DNA from 2 places in the Marinococcus salis genome. Region 1 is predicted to be linked to the other one. Evidence: predicted binding sites of a transcription regulator. Region 1 holds the regulator's gene; the other holds the start of a gene.

Evidence for each region. The regulator Rex, encoded in region 1, represses fermentation and respiration genes when NADH is low (regulators of the CRP and FNR family bind a similar motif). The targets are predictions, from matches to a motif close to TTGTGAAATATTTCACAA.
Region 2: the regulator Rex is predicted to act here: its motif matches at 12,895-12,912, upstream of fadX (fatty acid degradation protein FadX).

The regions. Positions count from the first base shown of each region.
Region 1 covers NZ_JBQOJB010000029.1:345-14,452, forward strand. Annotated here, with positions in the region: gene pxpB (5-oxoprolinase subunit PxpB) at 1-523, shown strand, start outside; gene ACTTK6_RS15195 (5-oxoprolinase subunit PxpA) at 513-1,277, shown strand; gene ACTTK6_RS15200 (5-oxoprolinase subunit C family protein) at 1,274-2,245, shown strand; rRNA gene rrf (5S ribosomal RNA) at 2,323-2,439, shown strand; tRNA gene ACTTK6_RS15210 (tRNA-Met) at 2,450-2,526, shown strand; gene thiL (thiamine-phosphate kinase) at 2,733-3,725, shown strand; gene tsaE (tRNA (adenosine(37)-N6)-threonylcarbamoyltransferase complex ATPase subunit type 1 TsaE) at 3,748-4,221, shown strand; gene tsaB (tRNA (adenosine(37)-N6)-threonylcarbamoyltransferase complex dimerization subunit type 1 TsaB) at 4,202-4,912, shown strand; gene rimI (ribosomal protein S18-alanine N-acetyltransferase) at 4,909-5,370, shown strand; gene tsaD (tRNA (adenosine(37)-N6)-threonylcarbamoyltransferase complex transferase subunit TsaD) at 5,357-6,376, shown strand; gene ACTTK6_RS15240 (ABC-F family ATP-binding cassette domain-containing protein) at 6,436-8,376, opposite strand; gene ACTTK6_RS15245 (redox-sensing transcriptional repressor Rex) at 8,547-9,194, shown strand; gene ACTTK6_RS15250 (DUF4305 domain-containing protein) at 9,263-9,451, opposite strand; gene ACTTK6_RS15255 (lysostaphin resistance A-like protein) at 9,453-10,178, opposite strand; gene groES (co-chaperone GroES) at 10,524-10,808, shown strand; gene groL (chaperonin GroEL) at 10,853-12,499, shown strand; gene ACTTK6_RS15270 (Ltp family lipoprotein) at 12,908-13,906, shown strand; gene ACTTK6_RS15275 (Gfo/Idh/MocA family protein) at 14,032-14,108, shown strand, end outside.
Region 2 covers NZ_JBQOJB010000002.1:274,723-290,398, forward strand. Annotated here, with positions in the region: gene ACTTK6_RS03260 (LysR family transcriptional regulator) at 1-531, shown strand, start outside; gene ACTTK6_RS03265 (HD-GYP domain-containing protein) at 872-1,573, shown strand; gene ACTTK6_RS03270 (GGDEF domain-containing protein) at 1,608-2,432, shown strand; gene ACTTK6_RS03275 (hypothetical protein) at 2,627-2,821, opposite strand; gene ACTTK6_RS03280 (hypothetical protein) at 2,998-3,522, opposite strand; gene ACTTK6_RS03285 (Lrp/AsnC family transcriptional regulator) at 3,631-4,074, opposite strand; gene ACTTK6_RS03290 (thiolase family protein) at 4,903-6,090, opposite strand; gene fadB (3-hydroxyacyl-CoA dehydrogenase/crotonase FadB) at 6,123-8,381, opposite strand; gene fadE (acyl-CoA dehydrogenase FadE) at 8,428-9,633, opposite strand; gene fadD (long-chain-fatty-acid--CoA ligase FadD) at 9,679-11,202, opposite strand; gene fadX (fatty acid degradation protein FadX) at 11,192-12,790, opposite strand; gene ACTTK6_RS03315 (hypothetical protein) at 13,071-13,334, shown strand; gene ACTTK6_RS03320 (hypothetical protein) at 13,372-13,572, shown strand; gene ACTTK6_RS03325 (DUF4181 domain-containing protein) at 13,661-14,068, opposite strand; gene ACTTK6_RS03330 (hypothetical protein) at 14,459-14,608, shown strand; gene ACTTK6_RS03335 (hypothetical protein) at 15,477-15,632, opposite strand.

The DNA of each region.
Region 1 (14,108 bases):
AATTGATACTATTTTTTTGCATATGAATGATGAATTGGAAAAAACTATACGAACATATTATCTGCCAGTTTGTTATGACGTATCGCTCGGCCAGGACCTTGAACGACTTGCTGCAGAGAAGGAACTTTCTGTAGAAAAAGTAGTGGAGCTGCACAGCGATGCTGACTATTTTATTTATATGCTGGGTTTTACCCCGGGGTTTCCGTACCTCGGCGGACTGAATGAACGACTCCATATCCCTCGTCTTGAAACACCGAGAGGAAAGGTGGAAGCAGGATCTGTGGGCATTGCCAATGCCCAGACAGGGATATATTCGATTGACAGCCCGGGAGGATGGAACATTATTGGAAAGACTCCGGTGCCTTTATTCAATGTTAATAGTGAAGAACCTGCGCTTCTGGCTCCGGGTCATTTGCTCCGCTTTGAACCTGTGTCTCATAACGAATATATTGAAATTGAAGAGAGTGTCAGTCGCGGTGAATATAGCATCCGTATAGAGGAGGGGCAGACACATGACTATTGATTTAAATTGTGACTTAGGCGAAAGCTACGGCGTTTATACACTTGGGATGGATCAGGAGGTGCTTCCTTTAGTGTCTTCAGCCAATATTGCCTGTGGGGGCCACGCAGGAGATGCAGCAGTGATGGCGCACACTGTTGCTCTTGCTAAACAGTACGGCACGGCGGTTGGAGCGCATCCTGGGTTTTTGGATAAAGAAGGGTTTGGCCGTAGACATATAGCAATGAAGGAAGAAGAAATTTATCAACTTTGTCTCTACCAGATAGGGGCTCTCCATGCCTTCTGCGTGGCAGAAGGAGTAAAGATGCAGCACGTGAAGCCCCACGGGGCTTTATATAATGCCGCCCTTCGCGATAGTGATGTTGCTAAAGGAGTGGTGCGGGCGGTGAAAGATTTTAATAAAGACCTCCTATTGTTCGCCCCCGTCCATACAGAATTGCATGCGCAGGGGGAAAGAGAAGGCTTACAGGTAGTAAAAGAAATATTTGCAGACCGCACGTATACGGCTGAAGGAACATTGACACCAAGAACAGAGGAGAAGGCGTTCATTGACCAACCTGAAAAAGCTGCAGACCAGGTGCTCGAGGTGCTCCAAAAGGGAACCGTGAGGGCGGTGGATGGTACAGTTGTGGCTATGGAGGCAGATACGGTATGCGTACATGGTGATAACGAACAGGCGGTGCTTTTTATTCAGCATCTGAAAAAGCAGCTTGAGCACCATGGTACCAGGGTGCAGGCAGCGGGGGATCGTATATGAGGCGGACACCTTTCTGTACAGTGCGAAAAGCTGGACTATTTACGACCGTTCAGGACACGGGGCGGAGCGGCTATCAGTATCTTGGCGTCCCGGTATCTGGAGCGATGGATATGTACGCCTTTCAAATAGGAAATGCCTTGTGTGGGAACTACCTGACTGCAGCCGGATTGGAATTGACCTTGATGGGGCCGACCCTGGCGTTTCATGAAGAAGCGGTCATTGCTGTTACAGGCGGAAATTTACAACCGGAAATAAACAACAAAGCCATCCCGATGTGGGCGACAAGAAAGGTTTACGAAGGAGATGAATTGTCCTTTAATGGTCCGGCCCAAGGCGCCCGTGCCTATATTTGTATTGCAGGAGGTATAGATGTGCCGGTGGTTTTAGGGAGCCGGGCGACATATACAAAAGCCGGCATAGGAGGTGTGGAGGGCCGTGAGCTTGAAAGCGGAGACAAGCTGTACCAAGCAGAGGGGCGCCCTGCTCCGACTCCTTTCGAACGGCGGTTGTCTTCTGCACTTGTGCCAGTTTATGACAAACAGCAGACACTCCGGGTAGTGGAAGGGCCGGAATTTAATCAATTGACAGCGGAGGCTGAACAGATTTTGCTTCAGGAATCCTACGTCGTGACCCAGGAAGCTGACCGAATGGGGATCCGACTTGAGGGAACGGAAGTTTTTATTCAGAAAGATGGCGGCATAATATCGGATGGAGTAGCTTTTGGAACTGTGCAGCTGGCTTCGAACGGCCGGCCGATGGTTCTAATGGCTGACCGACAGACGACGGGTGGCTATGCCCGGGTGTTAAACGTTATTAGTGCTGATTTACCAAAAGCTGCCCAATTGCAGCCAAAGGCTTCTATAAAGTTTGAACGGGTGTCGCTGAAAGAAGCCCACGAGGCTTTTAAACAGCAGCACCGGTCGATTGAAGACGTGTACTTTGCTGTAAATGATAAAAAATGGCGATAAAATATAAAAAACCCCTTGCGTTCATATAACCCACATGGTAAGATAATAATTATCTTGTTGAGAGACAGTATACATAGTGCGGTGACAACAGCGAAGAGGCCCCACCCGTTCCCATGCCGAACACGGAAGTTAAGCTCTTCAGCGTTGATGATAGCCGGGGGCTCTCCCCCCGTGAAAGTAGATCGTCGCCGCGCTATACCACATCGCGGGATAGAGCAGTCTGGTAGCTCGTCGGGCTCATAACCCGGAGGTCGGAGGTTCAAATCCTCCTCCCGCAACCAATTATACTAATCGATTAAAGCCGGCAAGGCTTTTTTTTATGAAAAAATTTAGTCGACGAAGCGGGAAACCAAGCTACCCTTTGTGCTTATGCACTGAGGGTAGTTTTTCGATAAACGGGGTACAGCCTGCTCGTTTACTGTACGCGATTGCAAGAATACGATAAACTGGCAGGAGACTATTATGAGAGATCATTGAGGAGCAGTTTATGCCATACGACGAATTTGACTGGATTAACGAACGAAAACCAACGCAGACCTTTCAGGAGCGCCTTGAAGTAGGAATAGGTGATGATGCCGCGGTCTATCGGCCGATGGCGCAAATGAATGAAATTGTCTGTGTGGATACGATGATTGAAGACGTCCATTTTCGGAAGGATACGATGAATCCGTTTGATATTGGTTTTAAAGCACTGGCTGCAAACATTAGCGATGTCGCTGCGATGGGAGGCGTGCCGCATTTTTACGTGATATCGATTGCGGTAACGCCCGGTTGGTCCGAAGAGGAATTAAACGAACTGTACCGGGGAATGAATGAACTGGGAGCGCGCTATCAGATGGATATGATTGGCGGAGACACGGTATCCTCCCGGCGCGACTTAATGGTGAGTATTACGGTAATCGGAGCAGTGGAAGAAAGACAGCAGCTGCTGCGGAGCGCTGCGGAACCCGGGGACATCGTATTTTTAACAGGACCGGTCGGCATGTCGGCTGCCGGGCTGGAATTACTGCTTGATCGGACAAAGGACGCTGCGTATTCCGAACGGGAAAAATCGTTGATTGCCTATCATCAGCGTCCGGTACCTCAGGTGGAAGCAGGGCGTCTGTTGGTGGAATACGGTGGCCGCATCGCTTTAAATGATATCAGTGATGGCCTTGCGAGCGAATGCTTTGAAATTGCGGAAGCGAGCAGTGTTTCGATAGAACTGGACTTTTCCGGACTTCCCGTGCATGCAGCCATGAAGCCTCTGGAAGTCCAGACAATGAAAAAGCATATGTTTTACGGTGGAGAGGATTTTGAGCTGGTCGGAACAGTAGCTTCATCAGAGTGGGAAAAGCTGAGAGAACAATTCTGGAACGCCGGGATGCCATTATATGCCATTGGAAAGGTTTCAGAAGGAAACGGACAGGTCATCCTGCAGGAAAACGGCTCCCGTACGAAGCTGCAAAAATCCGGCTACAATCATTTTCGTTCATCATAAGCAGCAGAAAGGAAGAAACGATATGACAGAGTGGGTCATCGACACTTCTTCCCCCGGGGAAACAGCAGCGTGGGGAGAGCTTTTAGGCCGGCAGGCGGAAGCAGATGAGAAAATATGGCTGCTTGGCAGCCTCGGAGCAGGAAAAACACATTTTGCCAAAGGCTTTGCCAGAGGCCTTGGTGTTACCGCGATGGTAAACAGCCCAAGCTTTACAATCGTTAAAGAATACGAAGGAAGGCTGCCATTGTTTCATATTGATCTTTACCGTCTTTCAGAGGAAGAAGCAGAGGAAATCGGGATTGAGGAATACTTTGAGGCAGGCGGAGTTTCGCTTTTAGAATGGCCGATCCGCCTGGAACAATGGCCGGAGGACCGCCTGGAGGTAGAGATACAATATACCGGGGAGACGAGCAGGCAATTGACCTTGAAGGCCGTGGGCGAGCGGTGGAAGGAAAAGATGAAGGAGTTGCAGAACGATGAAAATGCTCGCAATTGACACCTCAACGCATGTGTTGGGCATTGCCCTTGCAGATGAACAAAAAATCCTCGGGGAGTACACCACCAATATTAGAAAAAACCATTCCATCCGTCTGATGCCGGCTGTGGAATCACTGATGAAAGAGAGCGGGACAGCTCCGGGTGATTTGGAGGCAATAGCGGTGACTACCGGTCCGGGATCATACACCGGAGTGCGCATAGGAGTAACGACGGCTAAATCGATGGCCTGGGCTTTAAATATCCCTCTTTATCCTGTGTCGACCCTGCAGATGTTTGCCCAAAACGGTCTTGGATTTCCTGGCCTCGTTTCTCCACTGATAGATGCGCGCAGAAATCAGGTATATACCGCGGTGTTTTCCGGAGAAACGACAAAAAATATCGTGGAACGCCAGGCCGATGATCAAATCATTCTGCTTTCGGAATGGCTCGGGATGCTCGACCAACGGCAGGAAAACGTTTTGTTTGTCGGAGAAGATACAGATACCCGGCGGCCGTTGATCCAGGAACAACTCGGCAGCCGGGCAGTATTTGCGGATTGGGCGGAGCAGACCCCACGGCCTGCAGAAATCATCCGTGTCGCGCGAACTATCGGGGAGCCAAGGGAAGCTCATGCGGTAGTCCCGGAATACGCCCAGCTTGCCGAAGCGGAAAAAAACTGGCAGAAGGCCCAAAGTGGGAGAGCCGAATGAAAGCAGAAATACTGATCCGTTTGATGAGCACCGACGATATCGATAACGTAATGGAGGTAGAGCATAACGCTTTTTCGATGCCGTGGAGCCGGCGGGCGTTTGAAAACGAGATGTATAACAACCAGTTTGCCCATTATCTGGTGGCAGAAGTTGATGGCAGAATTGTCGGCTACTGCGGGGTATGGATTGTCATCGACGAAGCTCATGTGACAAACATTGCGGTACACTCACGCTACCGCGGCCGGAAAATTGGGCAGGAGCTGCTGGCCAATTTGATGGAACTGGCCTACACGTACGGTGCCCGGACGATGACGCTCGAGGTGCGTGAAACCAATGAAATCGCCCGGAACCTGTACGATAAATTTGGGTTTGTGCCTGGCGGCGTTCGAAAAAACTATTATGTGGATAATAATGAAAATGCGATAGTAATGTGGGTGAATATGAATGAACGAGCATGAACCAATAGATATTCTGGCTGTGGAAACGAGCTGTGACGAAACAGCCGCTGCGGTGATCAGAAACGGCACGGAGATTCTGTCCAATGTCGTTCTCTCCCAGATGAAAAGCCATAAACGCTTTGGCGGAGTTGTGCCGGAGGTCGCTTCGAGACATCACGCGGAATCCATCACTCAGGTAATGGAACAGGCGCTCGAGGAAGCTGATAGTACATTTTCTGATTTATCCGCCGTGGCGGTTACAGAAGGGCCCGGACTTGTGGGAGCGCTTCTTGTGGGGGTAAATGCTGCGAAGGCGACAGCGTACGCAAAGGGACTGCCGCTGATCGGCGTCCACCATATAGCCGGCCATATCCAGGCGACCCGGCTGGAGGCAGAGTGGGAATATCCTGCGCTTGCGCTCGTTGTTTCCGGCGGTCACACGGAGCTTGTGCTGATCAGGGAAGAAGGACAGTACGAACTGCTGGGCCAGACGAGAGATGATGCAGTTGGGGAAGCATATGACAAAGTTGCACGCACGCTCGGCCTGCCGTATCCTGGAGGGCCGGAGCTCGATAAGCTGGCTAAGACGGGCGATCCATCTGTACCGCTTCCTGTGGCTTGGCTGGAGGAGGGGTCCTATGATTTCAGCTTCAGCGGCTTGAAATCAGCTGTCATGAATACGCTCCACAACGCTCGCCAGCGCGGAGAAGAATGGGCACCGGAAGACGTCGCGGCGAGCTTCCAGCAGAGCGTTATTACCGTGCTGACGGAAAAAACAGCCCGGGCGGCAGCGGCCTGTGAGGCGAAGCAGGTAATGGTTGTAGGCGGTGTGGCAGCCAATAGCGGCCTGCGGGCAGCAATGAAAGAGAAGTTCGAAGAAAGCGGCGTTAAGCTGCAGATTCCGCCGCTGCATTTATGTACTGATAATGCGGCTATGATCGGTGCTGCCGCCTATATCAACTGGAAAAAGGGAAACTTTTCCAGCATGGATTTAAACGGCGTGCCCGGCCTGCCGCTCCATATGTAACAAAAAGCCCGTGGCCTCAGTAGAAGAGGTCACGGGCTTTGCTGTGTAAAGGGAATGATCTAGGAACTGGATTCTTCAAGCTGCAGCTCTTCCCATTCTTCCATCAGCTGGTCGAGCTCGCTTCTTAATTCGTTAATCGACGACTGATAACCAGCTGCCTTTTCATGGTCTTCATATACGTCAGGTTCGAAGAGAGCAGCTTCCTGCTCCTCGACGAGCTGTTCCTTGGCTTCAATATCCTGTTCAATCTGTTCAATGCGGCGCTGCCGCTTGCGGGCCTCACGCTTGGCTGCTTTGTCGTCTGCAAATGAAGATTTTGCTGCCCCGGTGTCTTCAGGCTTTGGCCCTTCACGCTCAGCCTGGAGCGCCGCTTTTTCCCGTTCTTCTTCCTTTTTGAACAGATAATAGTCATAATCCCCGATGTAGTTGCGGACATCGCCATTTCCCATTTCAAGGATACGGGTTGCAATCCGGTTCAGAAAATACCGGTCGTGGGAAACAAACAAAATGGTGCCCGGATAATCAATCAGGGCGTCTTCAAGAACTTCCTTGCTGTCAAGATCGAGATGGTTGGTCGGCTCGTCGAGCAGCAGAAAATTCGACTTCTGCATCATCATCTTAGCAAGCGAAAGGCGCGCTTTTTCCCCGCCGCTTAAGTCAGATACCTGCTTCAGCACGTCCTCACCGGTAAATAAAAACTGGCCAAGCACCGTGCGGATGTCTTTTTCGTTTTCAAGCGGATATTCGTCCCACAGCTCCTGCAGCACGGTTTTGCCTGAATTCAGTTCGGCCTGCTGCTGGTCGTAATAGCCAAGGTCTACTTTACTTCCGAGCTGAATATGGCCTGCATTCGGCTCAAGCTCTCCCTTGATCGTTTTTAAAAAGGTACTTTTGCCCGTCCCGTTCGGTCCGATCAGCGCGATGCTCTCGCCACGCTGGGCCCGGACATTTAAATGCTCGAAGACGGGCGCCTTGTCACCAAAGCGGAAGGTAAGGTCTTCTGCTTTTAGTACATCGTTGCCGCTCTGCCGGTCAATGTCGAAGCGCAGGGAGGCAGATTTGCCGTCCCGCTGCGGTTTGTCGAGCTTATCCATTTTTTCGAGCTTTTTCCGCCGGCTCTGGGCCCGTTTTGTCGTAGAGGCGCGCACAATATTTTTCTGCACAAAGTCTTCAAGCTCGGCAATTTCCTTCTGCTGCTTTTCATAGGCCTGCATTTCCTGTTCAAACAGTTCCGCCCGTTTTTCCTGAAAGGCACTGTAGTTGCCGTAAAATAAGCGGGCTTTTTTATGAATGATTTCATACACCTTCGTCACGATCTGGTCCAGAAAATACCGGTCGTGGGAGACGATCAGGACAGCACCCGGATAGCTGCTTAAATACTGTTCGAGCCAGCGGAGGGTATCCATATCCAAATGGTTGGTCGGCTCGTCAAGAATCAGGAGATCGGGCCGGGACAGCAGCAGTTTGCCAAGGGCAAGTCGGGTCTTCTGGCCACCGCTCAGTGACTGCACCGGTGTGTCGAGAGAGAAGCTGCCAAAGCCAAGGCCGGCAAGCACCGTGCGGATGTCGGATTCATAGCGGTAGCCGCCGCGAGCTTCGAATTCCTGCTGGCGCTGATCGTAATCGGTCATTAGCTTTTCATAGGCTCTGGCGTCATCAATAATGTCGGGCTCAGCCATTCTCGCCTCCATGCGGCGTAGCTCGGCTTCAGCTTTTTGAAGGTGGGTAAAAACATCGAGCATTTCATCCCACATGGTTTTATCGCTGTTCAATCCGGTATGCTGCTCAAGGTATCCGAATGTCGTGCCTTTTGGCATCGTGACGGAGCCGGAATCATACGAGGATTCGCCAGCAAGAATTTTCAGAAGGGTGGATTTGCCGGCCCCGTTGTTGCCGACCAGGGCGACCCGCTCGCCTTCCTTGACTTCAAGTTTTATTTGATCAAGTACGGTTTCTGCCCCAAAAGACTTGGTGACAGCCGAACATTGAAGTAAAATCATATTTATATAGCTCCTTTAATTACAACTCTGATAATATCAGTGTATCGTACTTTTCCGTGAAACGCGAAACAGGATAAGTCTCGTGCATGACAAGCGTTTCGGTACGTTTTCACGGGGACACATGCTATACTGTCTACAGACGATGACAATACATTTAGGTGGAAATAACTATGAATACAGACCAGCAAAAAATTCCGCAGGCAACCGCAAAGCGGCTACCCCTATATTATCGATTTCTAGAAAGCCTGTATGCAACAGGCAAAACCCGCGTTTCTTCAACGGAGTTGAGCGAGGCGGTGAAAGTGGACTCGGCAACGATCCGCCGGGATTTTTCGTATTTCGGTGCCCTCGGCAAAAAAGGCTACGGCTATAACGTCCAGTATCTGCTGTCGTTTTTTCGGAAAACCCTGGACCAGGACGAGGCAACGGACGTCGTGCTTCTTGGTGTCGGGAATCTCGGCAAAGCGCTGCTTCGCTATAATTTCTCCAAAAATGAAAATACTCGGATTGTGGCTGCATTTGATATTAATAAGGATATGGTGGGCGAGCAGATTGGAAATGTGCCGGTGTATCACACCGACGATCTGGCAGAAAAGCTTGAAGAACATAACGTGTCCGTAGCGATGCTCACGGTGCCATCCGCCGCCGCCCAGACAACTGGAGAAAAACTGGTGGAGGCAGGCATCAGCGGTATTTTAAATTTCACGCCGGCACGTTTATCCGTGCCGGCATCTGTACGCGTGCATCATATCGATCTTGCCATCGAGCTGCAGACACTCGTGTATTTTCTGAAAAATTATCCGCTGGACAGCGAATAGGGCTGCCGGGGGAAGACGTATATTAATCTATTAAAAAGGGACCGCCGAATACTGGCTGGTCCCTTTTGCTATTTCTTTTTGTTCTGCTCTGCCATGAGGCGCAGATAGTTGAAGCCCATAACGAAGTCATAAGCAGCAAAGGCGGCAAGCAGAATACTCCAGAATGACCAAGAGGACTCGCTGACGGAAAAATACGTAAACATCAGCAGCACTCCGCCCAGCACAAAGTAAAAAAGGGCAGCGGTGGAAGCTTTCATATTACATCAACCCCTGAACAAGCAGAATGAGTGCACCCTCGGCTTCACGCATAATACGCTCAATTTCATCCTGAAACAGTACCTGAATGCCAACCACAAACGCGTTCATGACAGAGTGAACGATAATCGGCACAATGATCCGTCCAGTTTTAACATACAAATAAGCAAACACAAAGCCGATCATGGTATAAACGAGCAGGTGCGTAAAATCCAAATGCACAGCAGCAAATATCAAAGAGCTGATGATGGCGGCAACGAAAAAGTTTGTGCGCTTGTACAGGGAGCCAAATATAGCTTTACGGAATACAAGCTCTTCAAGAATCGGGCCGATCACCGCCACGATAATTACAAAGGCTGGCATGCTGTTAACGAGCTCGATAATCTGCGCCGTATTTTCGGAGGCTGAATCAATGCCGAGCAGGTTCTGCTCAATCAAGCCGGCAACAATCTGACCGGCGTAGGCAAGGGCAAAGCCGATGAAAATCCAGGCAGTAGCGTTGGGCCATGGCATCTTCGGTTTATTAAACGCGAGCTGTTGGCCGCGTTCCGGGATTAACAAAATCAAAATGACAATTAAAGCGGTAATAAAGCTTGCAAAAATCCAGAAGTATGAAGCCTGCTGGGCGGAATCAAAGCTGCCTATAGCTAAAAGAGCCGGAACGGCAACGATGCCCGAGAGCTGCATAAGTACGTAAATGATAACAATGCTCCAGTAACGTGCGGCCATGGAAGGAAATCACTCCTAATCTTCGGTTAAATCTGTGTTAGAACGCTCCTATTGTATCACAGGTCTCTGCAGGAATAATAAAGAGAGCAACTGCGAATTTATGACAATTTTCAAATAGAAGGTTAACAAAGAGAGCAGCAGGGAATGTGAATGCAGGTGCCATCAAGCACCGGAGTGGGAAAAGACAGAAAAAATTTTCGGTTCCCTCTTGCAAACAAAGCCCAGGTTGATTAATATAATAATTGGGTTTAGCACTCGGGTTTAATGAGTGCTAACAAAATGGTGTTACTGTCGTTTCCGTTACATATAACGGACGATGAAAATATTCTAAGGAGGTTGTTTTCCTTGTTAAAGCCTTTAGGTGATCGACTCGTACTCGAACAAGTGGAATCAGAAGAAAAAACTGCTGGCGGTATTGTGCTGCCGGACTCCGCCCAGGAGAAACCACAGGAAGGACGCGTGGTGGCTGTTGGTTCCGGAGCTTTAAAAGACAACGGTGAACGCGTAACGCCGGAAGTAAGCGAAGGCGATATCGTCGTTTATTCGAAGTTTGCAGGCACAGAAGTAAAATACGACGGCAAAGAATATTTGATCGTTCGCGAAAGCGACATCCTCGCGGTAGTTCAGTAATCAGCTTCATTTCGAAATCAATATTTCATTAGGAGGATTTCATCATGGCTAAAGATATTAAGTTTAGTGAAAATGGCCGCCGCGCGATGCTCCGCGGTGTGGACGAACTGGCAAACGCTGTAAAAGTAACGCTTGGACCGAAAGGCCGTAACGTTGTTTTGGAGAAAAAGTTCGGTTCCCCGCTTATCACCAATGACGGTGTAACCATCGCCAAAGAAATCGAACTCGAAGATAACTTTGAAAATATGGGTGCGCAGCTTGTATCCGAAGTTGCCAGCAAAACGAATGACATTGCCGGTGACGGTACGACTACAGCAACCGTGCTCGCCCAGGCAATGATTCAGGAAGGCCTGAAAAACGTTACGTCCGGTGCGAACCCAATGGGTATCCGCCGCGGTATGGAGAACGCGACCAAGGTAGCGGTCGAGGAACTCCGTAACGTCAGCAAGCCAATTGAAGGCAAAGAATCTATCACGCAGGTCGGTGCTATTTCCGCAGGCTCTGAAGAAATCGGCCAGATCATTGCAGAAGCGATGGAGCGCGTAGGAAACGACGGCGTTATCACAGTCGAAGAATCCCGCGGCCTTGAAACAGAGCTTGAAGTTGTGGAAGGTATGCAGTTTGACCGCGGCTATGCTTCCCCGTACATGGTTTCCGACAATGAATCCATGACTGCAGAGCTCGACAACCCGTACATCTTGATTACGGACAAGAAGCTTACAAACATCCAGGAAGTACTTCCGCTGCTTGAGCAGGTTGTACAGCAGAACCGTCCAATCCTCATCATCGCAGAAGATGTGGAAGGCGAAGCGCTGGCAACGCTCGTTGTTAACAAGCTGCGCGGCACATTCAACGCAGTAGCAGTGAAAGCACCAGGCTTTGGCGACCGTCGTAAAGCAATGCTTGAAGACATCGCTACCCTTACCGGTGGTACGGTCATTACAGAAGATGTAGGTCTTGATCTGAAAACTGCAACGATCGATCAGCTCGGTCACGCCAACAAAATCACGATCGATAAAGACAACACAACGATCGTAGAAGGAAGCGGCGATCCGCAGACGATCAGCGCACGTGTTACACAGCTTCGTACGCAGATGGAAGAAACGACTTCCGAATTCGACCGTGAAAAACTTCAGGAGCGCCTCGCGAAGCTTGCCGGCGGCGTAGCCGTTGTTAAAGTCGGCGCAGCTTCTGAAACGGAAATGAAAGAGCGCAAGCTCCGCATCGAAGACGCCCTCAGCTCTACACGCGCAGCGGTAGAAGAAGGCATTGTCTCCGGCGGCGGTACCGCGCTGATGAACGTCTACAAAAAAGTAGAAGAAGAAATGAACAACACAACAGGCGACGAAGCAACCGGCGTGAAAATTGTTCTCCGTGCCCTCGAAGAACCACTCCGTCAGATTGCGCATAACGCAGGCCTGGAAGGCTCCGTTATCGTTGAGCGCCTGAAAACAGAAGCAGTTGGACACGGCTACAACGCAGCGACCGGCGAATGGGTAAACATGATTGACGCAGGCATTGTCGATCCTACAAAAGTTACCCGCTCCGCGCTGCAAAACGCATCGTCCGTATCCTCCATGTTCCTGACAACCGAAGCAGTTATCGCCGATATCCCAGAAGAAAATGGCGGCGGTGCCGGCGGCGGCATGCCAGACATGGGTGGCATGGGCGGAATGGGCGGCATGATGTAGGCCAACAGGACGTTGGTCACCCGGACGCTGCGACAGGACGTCGCGGCTTTCGTCCGGGCTCCGCTCAATCCCATGCTATAACCCAGTTTTAATGAAAATGGGCAGAATGCTAATATTTGAATAGAGTTATTTTAAGCTTCTCATGAGTTCACTGAACTTGTGGGAAGCTTTTTTATGGTTTTTGTTCATGTGAACGCCAAGACGATTACCTGTTAGGCAATCAATCTAACCACTAATAAAGCAAACTGAACACTCAAGGAATCCGTTAATCGTAAAGTTCTCAATAACTTCTCCAAATCCTCTCTTCAATGAAGTCAAAATCATCTAAAAGCTCTCTTCCATTAGATTTCTGGCTTTACTTTAATATGGTAAAATTTAGCCGATATATGTAAAAAAGGGGGGAGTTTAATGAGGTATAAAGAAAAGAAAAAATGGTATAAACGGATTCCGGGATATCGTTCCAGGGTGAAGTGGAAGATGATTACAGCTTCTATTATTTATGCTTTAATTTTATTTGTTATACTAGTTCCAACTGATTCTTCTACAGAAATAGCTGGGGAAAATACGGCCGAAGATGCTACAGAATTAGAAGCAGAAGATGCTACAGCAGCTACGGATAAGCAAAAGAATAACGAAGAGAAAGAAAAACAGAAAGCGAAGGAAGAGCGTGAGGCTGAGGAAGAGGCTGAGCAGGAAGCCAAGGAAGAGGAAGAGCGCCAGGCTGAAGAAGCCGAGCGGGAAGCAAGGGAAGAAGAAGAGCGCCAGGCTGAAGAGGAAGCGGAGCGGGAAGCCAAGGAAGAAGAGGAGCGTCAGGCTGAAGAGGAAGCGGAGCAGGAAGCCAAGGAAGAGGAAGAACGCCAGGCTGAAGAGGAAGCGGAGCAGGAAGCCAAGGAAGAGGAAGAACGCCAGGCTGAAGAGGAAGCTGAGCAGGAAGCCATGGAAGAGGAAGAGCGTCAGGCTGAAGAAGAATCCAGCGGTTCTGTTTCCCAGGAGCAGGCACTGAGTCAGGCTCAGAGCTACCTGGACTATACGTCCTTTTCTAAATCAGGGTTGATCGAGCAATTAGAATATGAGGGCTTTAGCACAGAAGATGCCACATATGCTGTGGAAAATATCTCAGTGGACTGGGAGGAGCAGGCGGTCAGCCAGGCTCAGGATTATCTGGAATACACCGCATTCTCCGAATCAGGATTGAATGAGCAATTGGAGTATGATGGTTTCAGTTCATCGGAAGCGGCTCATGGTGTGGCAAACGTCTCAGTGGACTGGCAGGAGCAGGCGGTGCTTCAGGCCGAGGATTATCTGGAGTACAGTTCTTTTTCAAGACAGGGCCTGATTGATCAATTGATCTTTGAAGGGTTCAGCACAGAGCATGCCACCTATGCTACCGGCCAGGTTGGTTTATAATAGACATATTGATTTTAAGGGAACAGCAAAGGCTGCTCCCTTTATTCATAGGCAATGGCTTTTACAATGAAAAGGTATAAAAGAATGTTGAATAAACAAATGAATTTCATTTGGGAGGAAATGCTATGAAAAACATACGATGGGGCATTATAGGGTGCGGTAACGTGACAGAGGTGAAAAGCGGTCCTGCCTTTCAATTGGC
Region 2 (15,676 bases), on a different contig from region 1:
CTTCCGTCCATTGACGTGTCGCTTCGCTACGGCATTACAGAGGAATTAGTCCAGCAGGTGCTGCAGCATGAATGCCAGGGGGCCTTTGTCACCGGCCCTGTGCGTCACCCTGCCCTCCATCAGCACATATTTTCCACAGAAACTCTTACTCTCGTTTCCAACCCGCTGGTGCTTCCGCTCGGGAGTCTTCAGAACGTACACCAGCAGACTGTTCTTGTGCTGGAACCCGGCTGCATGTTCCGGGAACGCCTGCTGCAAATGATTCATCAGGAAGGCATCATTCCGAAACAGGTGATCACCTTCTCAAACCTCGAATCACTATTGGGACACGTCCGGGCCGGAATGGGAATCGCCCTGCTGTCCGAGCGATACATGCGCTCGTTTCAGGATGATTACATCGCATGCACGCCCGTGCCACCGGAACACGCCCGGGTGGATATTTCCTTTATCTATTCTCCGGCAAGCGAGCAGCACCGCTCGTTTCAGACTTTTCAGGATATCTTGCACGAATCCCTGCGTTCTTCGTTTTGATGAAACTCACTTTAATAAGATTAAAAAAGAGAGAAGCCATTTTCACACAATGGTTTCTTTTTTTATCCATTTTCCATTCAGCATGCCGTGATTTTTACTCTTAAATGATCATGCTGAGCCAATTCTATTCCTTCATTACAAATAATTTTGAAGATATATTCATGATAGCTGGGTTATAGCGCTATCGCTCCGGGGAATTTTTCATGCTTATCGCTCTGGCCTGGATTGAATTAAAGACGGGAAAACCAATTTGACAGGCAATTTGGTTTATTTATTCTTTCCTTTGTGCTATAACAAAAGTACCATTTTAACAGGCAGGCGGTGCTTTGTATTGACTCCCATGACCGTGGATCTTCTTCTTTCCCAGACGTATTTACATCAGCTGTGGCAAAAACACTGGCCAGATAAAACGGGTTTTGTACATAATTCGGCGTCGGCCTTTCATCAATACGAGTCGTTGTTTCTATCGCTTTGCCGGGACGGCCGTATCTATCCTTTGGTAGCCAGGTTACAATCTATGGGACCCGAAACGTACCATCATTCGTTAGATGTGTTTCTTCTCGGAAACGTGCTGGCGGATTATCTGCAGATGGAGATGGCAGAACTTGCAGCTGGTTTCCTGCTGCATGACGTGGGTAAAACATACATATCTTCATCCATTCTTCAAAAATCGGGCACTTTGACACCGGAAGAATGGGAAACTGTTCAGGAGCACCCCATGCGGGGATATCATTTGCTCCGGGCGCATGGACTGGAGGATTCAATAGCTCACATGGCTTTATATCACCATGAACGTGGTAACCAAACGGGCTACCCCTTCGGACTACCGGCATGGGAATTACCCGCCCCGCTTCGACTGCTTAGTGTCGTGGATGTGTATTCGGCCCTGACGCTTCCCCGTTCCTACAGGAAAGCCCTGACGCCGGACCAGGCGTTGTGTCATCTTCGTAAGCATACCGAGGAGTTGGACGCTGTCTATATTCATGCCCTTCTTAATATTTTACACACCCATGAACCAGACCCCGGAAATCCTCCCTCCTAGCGTCCAGGAGCAGCAGCAGAAAGGAAGGAACTATATGCGATACAATTATCTTCACGGGATGGCGCTGGTCTACTTAAGTTTTGGCATCGTGGTAGGCGTCGCTTTTTCTCTAATCATGCCGCTCGTGATTCCAGTTCCCGCCGAACTTCAGCGTTTATTTACCATCGCCTCCATCAGTGCGGGCGTCCTTTTAGGCGTATTAAACTTTTGTCTCTTTTTTGCCTTCGTCCGCCGTTGTATCACTCACTTTCAGTCCGTCTTAACCGCGGTTCGTGCCGGTGATTTAAGTGCGCGCGCTTCCTTTCGTTCTTCCGGGATGATCGGCCGGATGACCCGGGATTTGAACCGAACGATTGCCCACCTGGAGAAAACCCGCAATGACGTGCGCACGGACGACCTGACCCGCCTGCCAAATCGGGTAGCACTGCAGCAGGTGTTCCGGGACCACACATTTCTTCCGACATCACGCTATGCCCTGTATTTTTTGGATGTTGATCAATTCAAAATTATCAACGATACATATGGTCATCTCACCGGCGATCGTGTACTCCGCTGTGTGGCCGACGCACTGCAGCATACAATTGAGAATGAGCAGACCGCCTACCGATTGAGCGGAGATGAGTTTATTGTCCTGGGGCCGGTTCCCTCACACGATCTGTCGAACGAGGAATGGGCAGAACGATTGCATAATCGTATCGACCAAACCTGTGCAGTAAGCATTGATACCTTTACCGTGCGGGTCAGTGTCGGCCGTTACGATTTCTGCCCACGGGAGACTGATTTTTTAACGGTACTGGCTCAGGCGGATGACACCATGTATCAGGCCAAACAGCAGCGTTCCCCTTCGGTTTCCACTTAAACAGCCGGCCTGTCCATAGCATTGCGGCAACAGTTTCTTTTTAACGAAACAGGCATCCTTTGACTTCGTAAAGCCACGGATGCCTGTTTTCTATTTTTTTATGCTTAATAGCTAAAAAGATGATTTTCCTTCATGCTGCTGTGAATAATGCATCTTATTGGCATATCTTTTAGCAACTATTTCCAGGAGTGCCTTTACTCTGCTTTTCTACGTTTTTGTGTTAAAAGAATACTGGCAACGATACCTCCACATACCCCGCCTATAACAGCTACATCAAAATTATGATCCCACGGCATGTTCGTTATCATGTTTCTAAGAATTCGAAAGCTTAAGCCTATAATGATAGATACAATAATGAGTCCTATAAAAATAGCCAGCGTTTTCATCATTCATATTCTCCTAGTTATAAGGGTAAAGTCAGAAATATTTCAGAGGTGTTTGTCCTCTATGCTTTCCAACGGAATGCATCGACTATGTAAAAAATTGAAAAATAAACAAAGCACACATAAAACACAAAAGCCGTCTCCATTTTCACATGGAGACAGCCTTGCTTCGGGATGTATAATCATTCTTCCCACTGGCCGGTATTTCTCGCCCACCGGTTGTCTCCAAGGACCATTGGAGAGTCGTATGAAGAAGCGGCGTCTGTTTCGATATACATGTCCTGGACGTAATCAAGACTCTGGTGCAAAATGACTTCGATGTGGCGGTTGTTGCCATTTACTTCATTCGTGTAATTGGAAACGATATAATAATCGCCATTCGGCAAATGGTAAACAAGAGACTGTTCAAATGCATCAAACGTCAGAACATGGTCGGTTCGGTTAAAAATCTCATTCATACGGTCATGGTATTGCTCAAAAATCGTGCGGCATTCGGAGGTGCCACATGGCCGGCGTTGATCCTCCGAAATATAGCTTTCGGTACGCAGGGCGTGTCCGCCGTTAGTTGTTATTTCTTGCATCGATGGTTGATTCAGACTGGCGCCGCCAACAACGGCTACATGTGCGGCTTCGGCTGATGTTTCTAATGTGACCGAAACGACAGATGCAAGTAAGAGACTGGAAATTGTGGTAGTGAGCATCTTCATACGCTCTCTCCCCCCTTTTCGAAAAATGTTGCTTTAGTATAACGAAAAAGAAAGGAAATGAAAACCATATGTTGTAATAAAAGTAAATTTTTTTACTATTTATCGTTTTTAGTAGGAAAAACTGTCTTTGTACTGCTTCAGTTCCACATTGACATCGACGTCTAATATGCCTTCAAGTGCGGCTAAGTCGGCATTAATGAACGAGACTAAATCATCGTTGGTCGAAAAATAGGCTTGAATCATTAGATCGTGATTACCGGAAAAGGCTCCGAGAAAACGTACAGCTTCAAAGGTTTGTAGCTGAAGGGCAATGTGCTGTTGTTGGCCGAGCCGGGTGTTAATACCGATGATAGCCTGCACGTCCAAACCGATTTTTTTCGGATCGGTGTGAACAATAAAGTCAAAAACCCCGGTATCAAGCATTTTTCGAATCCGGGTTCGAATCGTTCCTTCACTTACCTCTAAGGTTCGGGCGATCATGGAATATGATTCTTTGGCGTTTTTCTGCAAGGCACGTAAAATAGCCCGGTCGGTAGCATCGAGTGTTGGCATGGTGGTGGGCCTCCTTATGATCATGTGCCTTCATGGCGGAATGAATTACTATAAAATAACTAAATTATACAAAAGAAAAAGGAAAAAATTCAACGATAAATTTCTAAATTTTCTTTAAATAAGGAATTATTGGTATAAAAAATGATTTAAGGCATATTAAAAACAGGAATGCTTTTCAAGCACTCCCCTAATCCTTTGTATTTTCCTGTTATATGTATTGCATTACCAACCTTTATGACCGGGTTTTTCTATTTGTTTGTTATGGAAGCTAACGTTTCTCCCGGTGGATCTATATCGTAAGAAAGAAAATAGATGTATCATAATGGATGGAACACTCCTATCGAGGCTACGTTCTTTTCATTTATTACGCTTAATTTTACCTAGATAAAATAAAAACGTTCCGGTACTTATTAATACCGCTAATACATAAAAAAGCTCCATTAATAATCACCTCAATTTCCATCATCAGTGGAAGCACTTGAGTGTTTTCGTTGAAGGTAAAAGAAAACCCCAATCGAAATGGCCAGAATAAGGCATAATAGTATAAATAACCCTCCCGGTATATCAATAATATGGCGCAAGTCCATGAGAATCAAAGCAAATGATATAGTGCCAAATAATTTGTAATCCAGTCTTAATACCTTCATGTTTCCCTCCCTGAATATTTTTTCTATGATTAAGCAATTTATTTCCTCCTAATGCTCCTGTCAGCGTGAAAACAAAAGTGGGGATGTCCCAAAAATAGGACAGCCCCCCTGGATATTTACGGATGCCTGGTAATTGTTCAGGCGGACAAAGATAACTAACACATTAAAACGCCGGAGTTAACTATCTGATGTATTCAAATATACCTGCAGCCCCCATGCCCCCTCCAATACACATGGTCACCATGCCATGCTTGGAATCTGGTCTTTTTTTCATTTCAGCAAGCAGCTTTGCAGTCAGCATCGCTCCCGATGCCCCAAGAGGATGGCCTAATGAGATGGCGCCTCCATTAACATTCGTTTTGGTCATATCTAACCCTGTCTGTCTGATGGAGGCCACCGTTTGTGCTGCGAATGCTTCATTTAGTTCGATTAAATCCATATCATCAACCGACAGGTCAGTTAATTTTAACACATCCGGAATGGCATAAGCCGGGCCAATCCCCATGATTTTTGGATCAACACCCGCTGCCTTGAAGCCCACGAATCGTGCAATCGGTGTGACGCCTAATTCTTTAACTTTGTCTCCCGACATTACAACCACAAAACCTGAACCATCTGTAAGCGGGGCAGATGAACCGGCTGTTACGGTCCCATCGGCCTTGAACACAGTGGGCAGCTTCGCTAGATCCTCCATATTGGTATCAGGGCGCACCAATTCGTCCGTGTCAAATATATCTTTTGTTACCACTGGGCCGTCATTATCGTACGTGACCTTAGTTACATTAATGGGAATAATCTCGTCATCGAACTTTCTTAAATCCTGGGCATTTTTAGCACGCTGATGACTTTGAACAGCATAAGCATCCTGATCTTCCCGGGATACGTTATATTTTTCAGCCACCATCTCAGCCGTCAGCCCCATTGGATAGGATACTCCGGCCTCTTCCTCCTGGAGTATTGGACTGTTGACCGGCTCATTTCCTCCCATCGGAACGGCACTCATCAGTTCAACTCCGCCGGCTGCTATAATATCTGCCTGGCCAGACACAATCTGATTAGCCGCCATCGCGATCGTTTGAAGTCCTGAAGAACAATAACGATTCACAGTCTGGGCCGGAACGTCTTCCGACAGCCCAGCAAGCAGCGCAATCGAACGTGCGATATTTTGCCCCTGCAGCCCTTCAGGAAAAGCATTACCAACGATAACGTCCTGTACCATATTTGGATGGAATTGACCACCTACCCGGTCCAATACTCCTTTTAGTACCTGTGCTGCAACTTCATCAGGTCTTTCGTGAGCCATAGCACCACTTAACTTTCCTTTAGCTGAAGCAGAACGTCCATAAGCTACTATATACGCATCTTGCACTGATTTTCACCCTTTCTTTGCTGCCACAATTTTTAATTTCGTAAAGGCTCACCTGTAGCCAGCATATGAGTAATTCGCTCGTACGTTTTTTCGTTTTGTAACAGCATCAAGAATTTTTGTTTTTCAAGCTTTTGAAGGTATTTTTGATTAATATAGGTGTTACGCGGAAGGTCTCCTCCGGATAAAACATCGGCAACACTTAAAGTGATTGTATAATCATGAGCACTTATGAAGTTTCCGACACGCTGGGCATCCAGCTGGCCTTGAGCGAGTGCTTTATAATCTCTGCCTAAAGCAAAATAGGTCAATTTCGGCCGGGGAACATAATTTGTCTCTACTTCAAACTGTGCTCGTTTTAATGCTATTTCTACTCTTTTCTCTGTATTCAATATAATGGAATCGGTTTCTCTTAGATAACCATACCTGAGCGCTTCATAAGCGTTCGTTGATACTTTTGCGAACCCTACATTCGTCAGTACCTTCGTCATCGATTCCTGTTTATCGTTGTGCTTATGGCTCGTTCCGAGAATCCGGTCCGCCATTTCAGCAAGGCCGCCACCGCTAGGAAGCAGTCCCACCCCTGCTTCCACAAGTCCCATGTATGTTTCACTTGCAGCTACTACTACCGGTGAATGAAGGACCAATTCACAACCTCCGCCTAAAGCTTTCCCGTGGACGGCTGTCACGACGGGCTTAAGTGCATATTTAAGGCGGCTGAAGCTTTCGTGCAGTTTTTCAATTGCAGGCCCAACGATCTCTTCCACTTTGTTTTCTTCATGTGCTTTTTTCATCAGATATAGGTTGGCACCTACACTGAAATTGTTTCCTTCTGCATAGATGACCATGCTCGAGTAATCCTCGTTTTCTAAAATATCGATAGACTCGATTAAATCATCAGCAAAGCCATCGGTAATAATATTATTATTACTTTGCAGCTTCAGTAACAGCTGGTCTTTATTTGCCACAGAAAGGCTGGAGTCTTCCCTGTTCCATAGTTCACGCTCTGTAAACGCTGATACAGGAGCCACACGCTCAATCGATTCACCTTCAGAATAAAATGATGTGCTGCGTTTTTCTATCCATTCCGGTAATGGCCCCAGCTCCCGCTGCATGCGTTCCTTAACGCGTTCGAATCCCATCAGGTCCCATAGCTGGAAGGGCCCTTTTTTCCAGTTGAACCCCCACACCACGGCACGGTCTATATCCTTAAAGTCCGTTGCCGCTTTCGGTACATTCAAAGCACAATAGTAGAAATTGTTTCTAAGGGTTTCCCATAAGAACCTGCCCGCTACATCTTCAGCGTTGTAGATGATGTCCATATTTGACTTCAAGTCTTTACTGAAGCTGTTCAGCAGCTCAAAATCAGGCTGCTTTGGCTGTACATATTCATTGCTTTCAGGATTAAAAACCAGCAGTGATTTCTTGTCCTTCTTATAAAAACCCTGCTTGGTTTTCCTCCCCAACGCGCCGTTTTCCATCAGTTTTCCCGCAATACTTGTCTCGTGGAAAAATTCCTGTTCTTCCGGATCCTGCCGCAGGCCCTTGATCACGGTTGTCGCAATATCAAGCCCTACCAGATCAACAAGCCCATACGTCCCGAGACTTGGCCTTCCGATACCGCGTCCCGTAAGTGCATCGACTTCCGCAATGGACAGGCCTGTTTTCTCTGCACGATACATAACATCGTTCATTGTCTGTGTCCCTATCCGGTTAGCAACAAATGCAGGCACATCGTTTGCTATGATGACACCCTTGCCCAGCACATCTGCAGCAAAGGCCTGGACTTTATTTGTGACTTCAGGGGACGTATTAGATCCAGGGATCACTTCTACCAGCTTCATAACCCGGGGCGGGTTGAAGAAGTGCATGCCGAAAAATCTTTCCTGCTCCGAATCATTAAAGACTTGGGCTATTGCCTTTATGGGAATACCTGAAGTATTTGTGGCAAATAACGCATCATCTTTGGCAACACGTCTCACCTGATCCCAGATGCTATGCTTTATTTCCACTTCTTCCTTTACCGCTTCAATAAAAATATCCGAGTCATCCTGCCCAGTTAAATCTTCTGTAAAATTGCCATAAGTCAAATTAGAGGCGAAGTTTAAATCAAATAACTGCGGCCGTTTTGGATCAGTAATCATATCATGTGATTTTTTGGAAATTTTGTTTGGATCGCTCTCATCAACTGCTATGTCCAGCAGTTTTACCTTTAAACCTGCATTAACCAAAAGGGCGGCAATTTGACTGCCCATTAACCCCGCACCTAAAACGGTTGCTTTTCTCATCGTCATGAAATAACCTCCATATTTCTGAAATTTATTTAGCCGCTCCCTGCAGTTATATAAATGCAGAATCCCCTGTTAATGCTCTCCCAATAACTAAGGCATTAATTTCATGAGTGCCCTCGTAGGTGTAAATGGCTTCGGCATCAGAGAAAAACCTTGCGATATCATATTCGGCAAGAATACCGTTGCCACCTGTAACGGCTCGTCCCATTGCAACAGACTCCCTTAATCTTAAGGCGTTCATCATTTTTGCGGTTGAGGTTGCCACTTCATCATATTCCCCGTTCCCCTGCATCCGGGCAAGCTGCGCAGACAGACTCATTGCATGGGATAGATTTCCCTGTATCATTGCCAATTTCTCCTGAATTAACTGGTATTTGCTGAGTTCTTTGCCAAATTGTTTACGTTCGGTCACATAATCCAGAGCTGCCCGAAGGGTCCCGGCTATCGCTCCTGTCGCCATATGGGCCACGCCAGCACGTGTGGAGTACAGCACTTTCGCAATGTCTTTGAAGCCATTAATATTTTGTAGCCTGTCTTCCTCTTGGACGACGACGTTGTTTAAGTGAATATTAGCATTCGGGACAATTCTCAAAGCGATTTTATTTTCAATAACATCCATATCCACGCCGTCCTGATCAGGCCGAATAATAAATCCCTTTGGTTTACCTGTATCCACATCTGTAGCAAAAACTGGTATAACATCCGAAATATGGGCTCCGCCTATCCATTTTTTCACACCGTTTATTACCCATTTATCACCCTCGCGCTTAGCCGTAGTTGCTAAACCACCAGCTACATCCGACCCGTGTTCAGGTTCGGTTAAAGCAAAGCAGGTCCTCAGTTCGTGAGATTGTAATTTAGGTACATAATACGCCACTTGTTCTTTGCTTCCGCCAAACAGGAACGCATTGTGTCCTAAACCCTGATGCACGCCCATCAAAGTAACTAATGAAACATCAAACCTTGCCACTGTATATAACATGAAAAACTGAAACAACTGACTCGTAGCCCGTTCGCCCTCCCGGCCTTCAAACAGCAATGGGTTATTGAAATAATTTAGTTTACCCATGTCATTAAAAAAGTCTTCAGGCACTGTTGCGTTAGCCCAGTGATCATTAATTGAATCCCGGTATTTTTCTTCCAGCAGATCATTGAGTTGTTTTAAAAACTGAACTTCCCCTTCAGTTAACTCTTTAGAAATATTTAATAAATCTTCAGGATATAATTCTTTTATCAGTGCTTGTTTTTCAGCCATGGTATAGCCTCCAGTATATTCTGATAGCGCTTTCAAAAAAGTCGCTTAAAGTAATTCGTTTTTCTGATTTTCTTCCTGTGCTTTTTGATTCGCCATTTTTTGTAATTCTATTCTGTCAGGCTTCGCAGTTGAGTTTAATGGTATATCCTTCACTTTTAAATACATTCGCGGTATTTTGTAGCCTGCCAGGTGCTCTCTCACATGCTTGTCCAGTTTAGCTTCGAAATCCGGATCGTCCTCTTTCAATTGCACTACTGCAGAAACAGATTCTCCAAATTCAGGACTTTCATACCCCACTACCACCGTTTGCCTCACAAGCGAATGTTCTGATAATACACCTTCCACTTCAGAAGGAAGAACATTTTCACCCCCGGTAATAATGAGCTCCTTTTTCCGGTTGATGATAAAGATATCACCATCTTCATCCTGCCTCGCTAAATCACCTGTTAAGAAATACTTGCCTGCAAACGATTTTTTTGTTTCTTCCGGTTTGTTCCAATAACCCGGAGTAACGTTTTTACCGTTGATTGCCAATTCCCCGATTTCACCAGTTTCAACATCGTTATAATTTTCATCCAGCAGGCGCACATCCATATACATGACAGGCTTGCCAATACTCATTGGTTTTTTTATTGCATTATCAGGTGTATTAACCATAACAAGTGGAGCTTCAGTTAAACCGTAGCCATTGACTAATGTGTAACCCATACTTTCAAATTTTTTCTGTACAGCCGAGAGCGGTGCAGATCCCCCCTGTATTAAGAACTCAACATTTTTAAAGCCCTGAATATCAAGATTACCAGCTGCCAGCATGCCATAATACATAGTTGGTATGAGCATTAAATAATCGGGCTGGTATTTTACCATCAGATCATTTAATTCCTTTCCGTCAAAATAGCGATGCAGAATCAATGTTCCGCCAGCCATTAATAACGGCAGCGACAAATCATTAAATCCCAGTACATGAAACATCGGAGTTGATACAATTGTTGTATAACCGGCATGTGTTTTATACGTCAATGCGGTATTGATCATGTTATTAACAAACGAATCGTAAGTGAACATAACCCCTTTAGGTAATCCTGTTGTCCCGCTCGTATATATTAAAGATGCAAGGTCATCGCTTTCTACATCGACACTTTTAAATGGACGGTGGTTTTCAGGATTAACAATGTCATCATATTCCGACGAATCGATATCCATATGGATTAGCTCCTGGGGGATTCCTTTCAGGGACTCCAGATGATTGGAGGCGTAAAAAATCAGCCTGACATTAGAATCCGAAATGATGCTTTCAATCTCTAAAGATTTCAGCCGCCAATTAATAGGCAGGAAAACGGCTCCCAGTTTAAATGAGGCAAACAACACATCCAGTATCGCAACATCATTTGGTGCGAATATACCGATGACGTCCCCGCGTTTTACTCCCTGATCCTGCAAATAATTCGCTAAATTCTCCGCACGGATGTTTAAATCCTGATATGACCATTCTGTGCCCTTACCCGGATCGATAATCGCTGCTTTCACTCTGTCAAAATCTGATCTTGTTTTAATCCAATCATAATTCATATTTATCTTCTCCTTTATCAATATGAGTCCGATGTTGGATCGATTGCTTCAATTCCCCCCAATCATTTTGATAAATATGTTGGTCTGTAATTTTCAACTCGTCAGAAATAATAGGATCAAAATCCATCTTTGATAAAACATCCCTCTGCAGATCCAGCCCCGGACTGATTTCAATTAATTTTAAGCCTTCCTCCACCAATTGGAATACAGCGCGTTCAGTTACATAAAAAACCTGTTGATTCAGTTCTCTCGAATACGCTGCATTGAAATCTACACTTTGTACATTTTTTACAAATTTATGCGAGTGGCCTTCCTGTTCAATGATCAACTGGTTATTTTCACAACAAGACTGGCTGCCCGCAACCAGAGTTCCCGAAAAAATAATAGTCTTCACAGTTTGACTTATGTCTATAAACCCGCCGCTTCCGCTCATTTTATTACCAAAACAAGAGACATTTACGTTTCCCCACCGGTCGATTTCCGCAAAGCTGAGATAGGCTATATCATGGCCGCCATGATATATAAAATCCCATGTCAGTTCATGGCGCATTCTCGCGTCCAGGTTATAGTTCATTCCAAAGCGGTCTTTACTGCCGATAATGCCTCCAAATACGCCGGTATCAATATTAAGCTGCACCAAATTCTCCGCCTGTTCTTCTATTAATACATTTGGCAGCTCATTATTTATACCAAATCCAATACTGACTACATCCCCTTCACTTAAAAACTGGGCAGCCCGTCTTAAAATAATTTTACGGGAGCTGAGTTCCATAGGCTGCTCCTGTATATCACTCACCCGGTAGTGGCCTGATAAAGCAGGATCATAATAAGCCTGCATCACCTGCTTATGGTATTCGGGGTTTTCATTTATAACAACGTAATCCACGAGTTCACCGGGAATAAACACCTCATGAGGGGGAAAGCTGCCGCTTTGAACAATTTCTTTAACTTGAACAATCACCTTCCCGCCATTTTGATGGGTGGCGGCCGCTACACTGTATCCTTCTCCTAAATGGGACTCATGAGTCATAAAGATATTCCCTTTTTCGTCAGCGTAAGTTCCCCGTAAAAGAGCTGCATCAATGCCAGGAAAGTCATAGTGTAAATATTCTTCTCCCTTGATTTCTAATACAGAGACTAAGCTCCCGGTGGTGGCATCATTAACCATTCCGCCTGAGTTTCTAGGGTCTACGCTTGTATTTAAACCTATTTTTGTAATCATCCCCGGCGAAGAAACGGAGTGATTGCGATATTGTACAGCAAGAATTCCCTGTGGAAAAAAATATGTTTCAACTTCATTATTTTTAATCGCCTCAATAGTAGCTGGTGAAGCCGTGAGTAGACTCGTTATTAACCGTTTAATCATTCCCCGCTGAACGAAAGCATCAAGATCAATCCCGCCCTCATAATCACTTATGTCATTGGCAATGATAAACGTAAGGTTATCCGGGCTTCCAGTTTCATCGTATTGCTCCACTACATGTTTTAATATTTCTGCTGGTAAATTTCCGACAGATAAAGCTGCGACGGAAATAATATCTCCAGGGGTAATAATGTTTTTCAAATCATTGTATGAAATAACTTGCATGTCCCAACCTCCCTACAGTATTTATCCTGCTATACCTTCACCATAAATGTACCCCCTTCTTTATCCTCATCCTACAGTTTTAAATTTATCATTTTATACAATAAATGTAAACGGTTTCAAAATATGCTTTATGGAAATAATTCAAAATTTGCTGTCTGATATGTCCATTTTGAGAAATAGTAGTGATCGAAAGATAACGATGGATAACCCCCCCAAAGATTGGGTATGAAGACATTGAGGAATTTTTAGGAATTATGCCCATTAAAAAGGAGAAGTAACCATGGCCATGTCTCGAAGCGCTTTACCGAAACGAAAATTATACCCGCTTGTGACGGCCGGGATGTTGCTGATGGCTGTCGTTCTTCTGCTAATAGCTCTTGATTACACCAGCCTTGGATTGCTGTTGTTAGGCTATGGCATAGGCATTCATGCTCTTATCCGAGGGGTTTTGGAATGGACGGAAAGCATTCGTACCTTCTACTGGTGGTGGTTGGCGGGAGGGATTATTCTTTTAGTGATGATCTTTTTCCACTTGTTTCCCTGACGAGGCTGGGAAGAAGCATGTGTAAGGAGGTGCAGAAATGAAAGTTTTCTGTATGATCATTGGGATCTGTGTACTGACGATGATCCTTCAAGTAGGGATTAATGGCATAAATAATCTGTTGGATGGCCAGAACTTTTGGACGCACTGGACCGATCGAATCGAAATGGCATTGGGCCTGGGAGTGATCCTCGGGATCGGGGCATGGGTTCGTCGAACATTTCCCCTAAAGGAACAATAGAAAACGTATTTCATATGTTCCAATTACTTCTATCTACAAGTAAAGAAGCAATATTATATTCTTTATTACTCTCCGTTCGTAAAGACTGCTACGTCATCCACCATTGATACGCTATCATGACAGGTGCCAGACATATGAACGTTCCTCCTGCGACCCTCCAGTCGTACCAATAATCATCTTTATTATCGCTTTCTTTCTTCCATAAGTACGTTCCGAACGTTATATACAACAAGAAAAGAGGAACAACAACGAATAGAAGGGTCAAATGAATCGGAACTCCTCCAAGGTTAGTAATGGAGAGCAAAAGAAAAACGATAATAATGGCAAACCACCGCGTTACTTTTTGATGAGTATTATTCGCATAGTGTTTGGAGCGCTCCTGCCCATTGCGTTTCACATACCATCGCCGTGTCATATTCATCATTAAGGACATAACGGCCCCTATCAACAATAAGCTCGAGAACAGTTCCACGATAAACCATAGGTTTTCATCCATTAGGCTTCTCCCCTGCTGTTTTTTTATAATAACAATTAATAATATGATCTCTAGGTGCTTTTACACCTAACAGAACATCTAAAGATTATTCCAAAATTAAAATCGTCTGAAAATCTTAAATTATGGACCACACACCAAACACCCCATTTTGCCTCTGGAAATGGAGTGGTATGGTGGTGCCCTCTCCTCCCCGTTAAAAATATGTAAAATAACCCTGAAAGTGATTGGTAACTAACCCTGTAAAGCTAAAGGGTGCCTTTTCCCTATATTTCAAAATAGTAATTTTTAAGTAACGCTCTATGCTAAACTGGATAGCATAAAGACAATAAGCTATTCAAATTAAAAGGAGTACTTCCGAATATATTCAGTCGTATTAGGAGGTTGAATTCATTGGACAGTTCATCAGATGAAATGAAGATAATCATTCCCGAAGGGTGCGGTAATGCCCCAAGAAAACAAATAGTGATCGATTTTACAGTGGCAGTATTAAAACAGCGGATTGAAATTATTAAGCAATATTCGGATGAATCTATTACATGATACCAGTTAAAAGACAAACAAAAAATAGAAGGCCGGGGTTCATTAATTGCTGCTTTGCAGAATGAAAATAGAGCAGGCATTGACTGTATCGAAATTTATCAAGTAATCACACACGGGAATTTCGCTTCAATAAACGGGTTAATTTCATTAACAGATGACTCAAAAATTGATTTTTGCGAGGTATACGTATTTAGCAGCACGGCAAAGCCTGGAAAAATAAGAGAAATAAAATCATATAGATTGGAATCATTGAATTAAAAGGTTTAATAATTCACAAATAGTTATAGAATCGCAAAGATAAATGCTCTATACGAAAGGAGAGACATATGCGGTGTCCCCCATTCACGCAGGAGGGTTCTTTTTCTCTCTACCAGAGCATCTCCGGGATCATACTTGTGATGATTCTTCTCACCCTGCCCAGGTTCGGCTGCGGCGCTCCTTTCCCTAAAGCTGAAGAACCATGTTTTTCTTTATCTTTTTTTATATCATTCCACTTCTTTTTTTATATCATTCCACTTGTAGAATAAGTAATAGGTTTGCTTCTGCTCCTCAAAAAAGTTAGAGAAGATTGCCCACCAGGAGAACCGGAAAAAGCTACCCTCGCCAAGCTTTTTTGTGTGGTTATATCTATGGACGTGGCGGAAAGAATACATAATACATGCCCATAAAAGGACTAGCCATTAAAACGAGACCAAAAACATAAACAAAAAAATTCCAGTCCCCCGTTTTTATGCTATAAGCCACATACACAATGGTATAGACAGTAAGTACAACGTATATAGTTCTTTTCATGAATGTCTTCAGGTGCATGGTCTACCCAGCTCCTTATAAACTAATCGCTTAGAAAAAAAGCGTTTACCCCAGGCCTCTAAAAAAACATGTCCGCAAGAATTAAAATGCCTATAAAAATAGGGGTGCTGATCGCTAATAAAACGCCCAGCCCCATTAATAAACAGCTCTCGATGGCAAAGGCAGCCAGAGCCGCCATCAGACCGGTGAAGAATGTTACGCTTACAGTAACCATAAATGCCTCTTCCATGAATGTAAAATAATAGGAAGCTAAGTCCG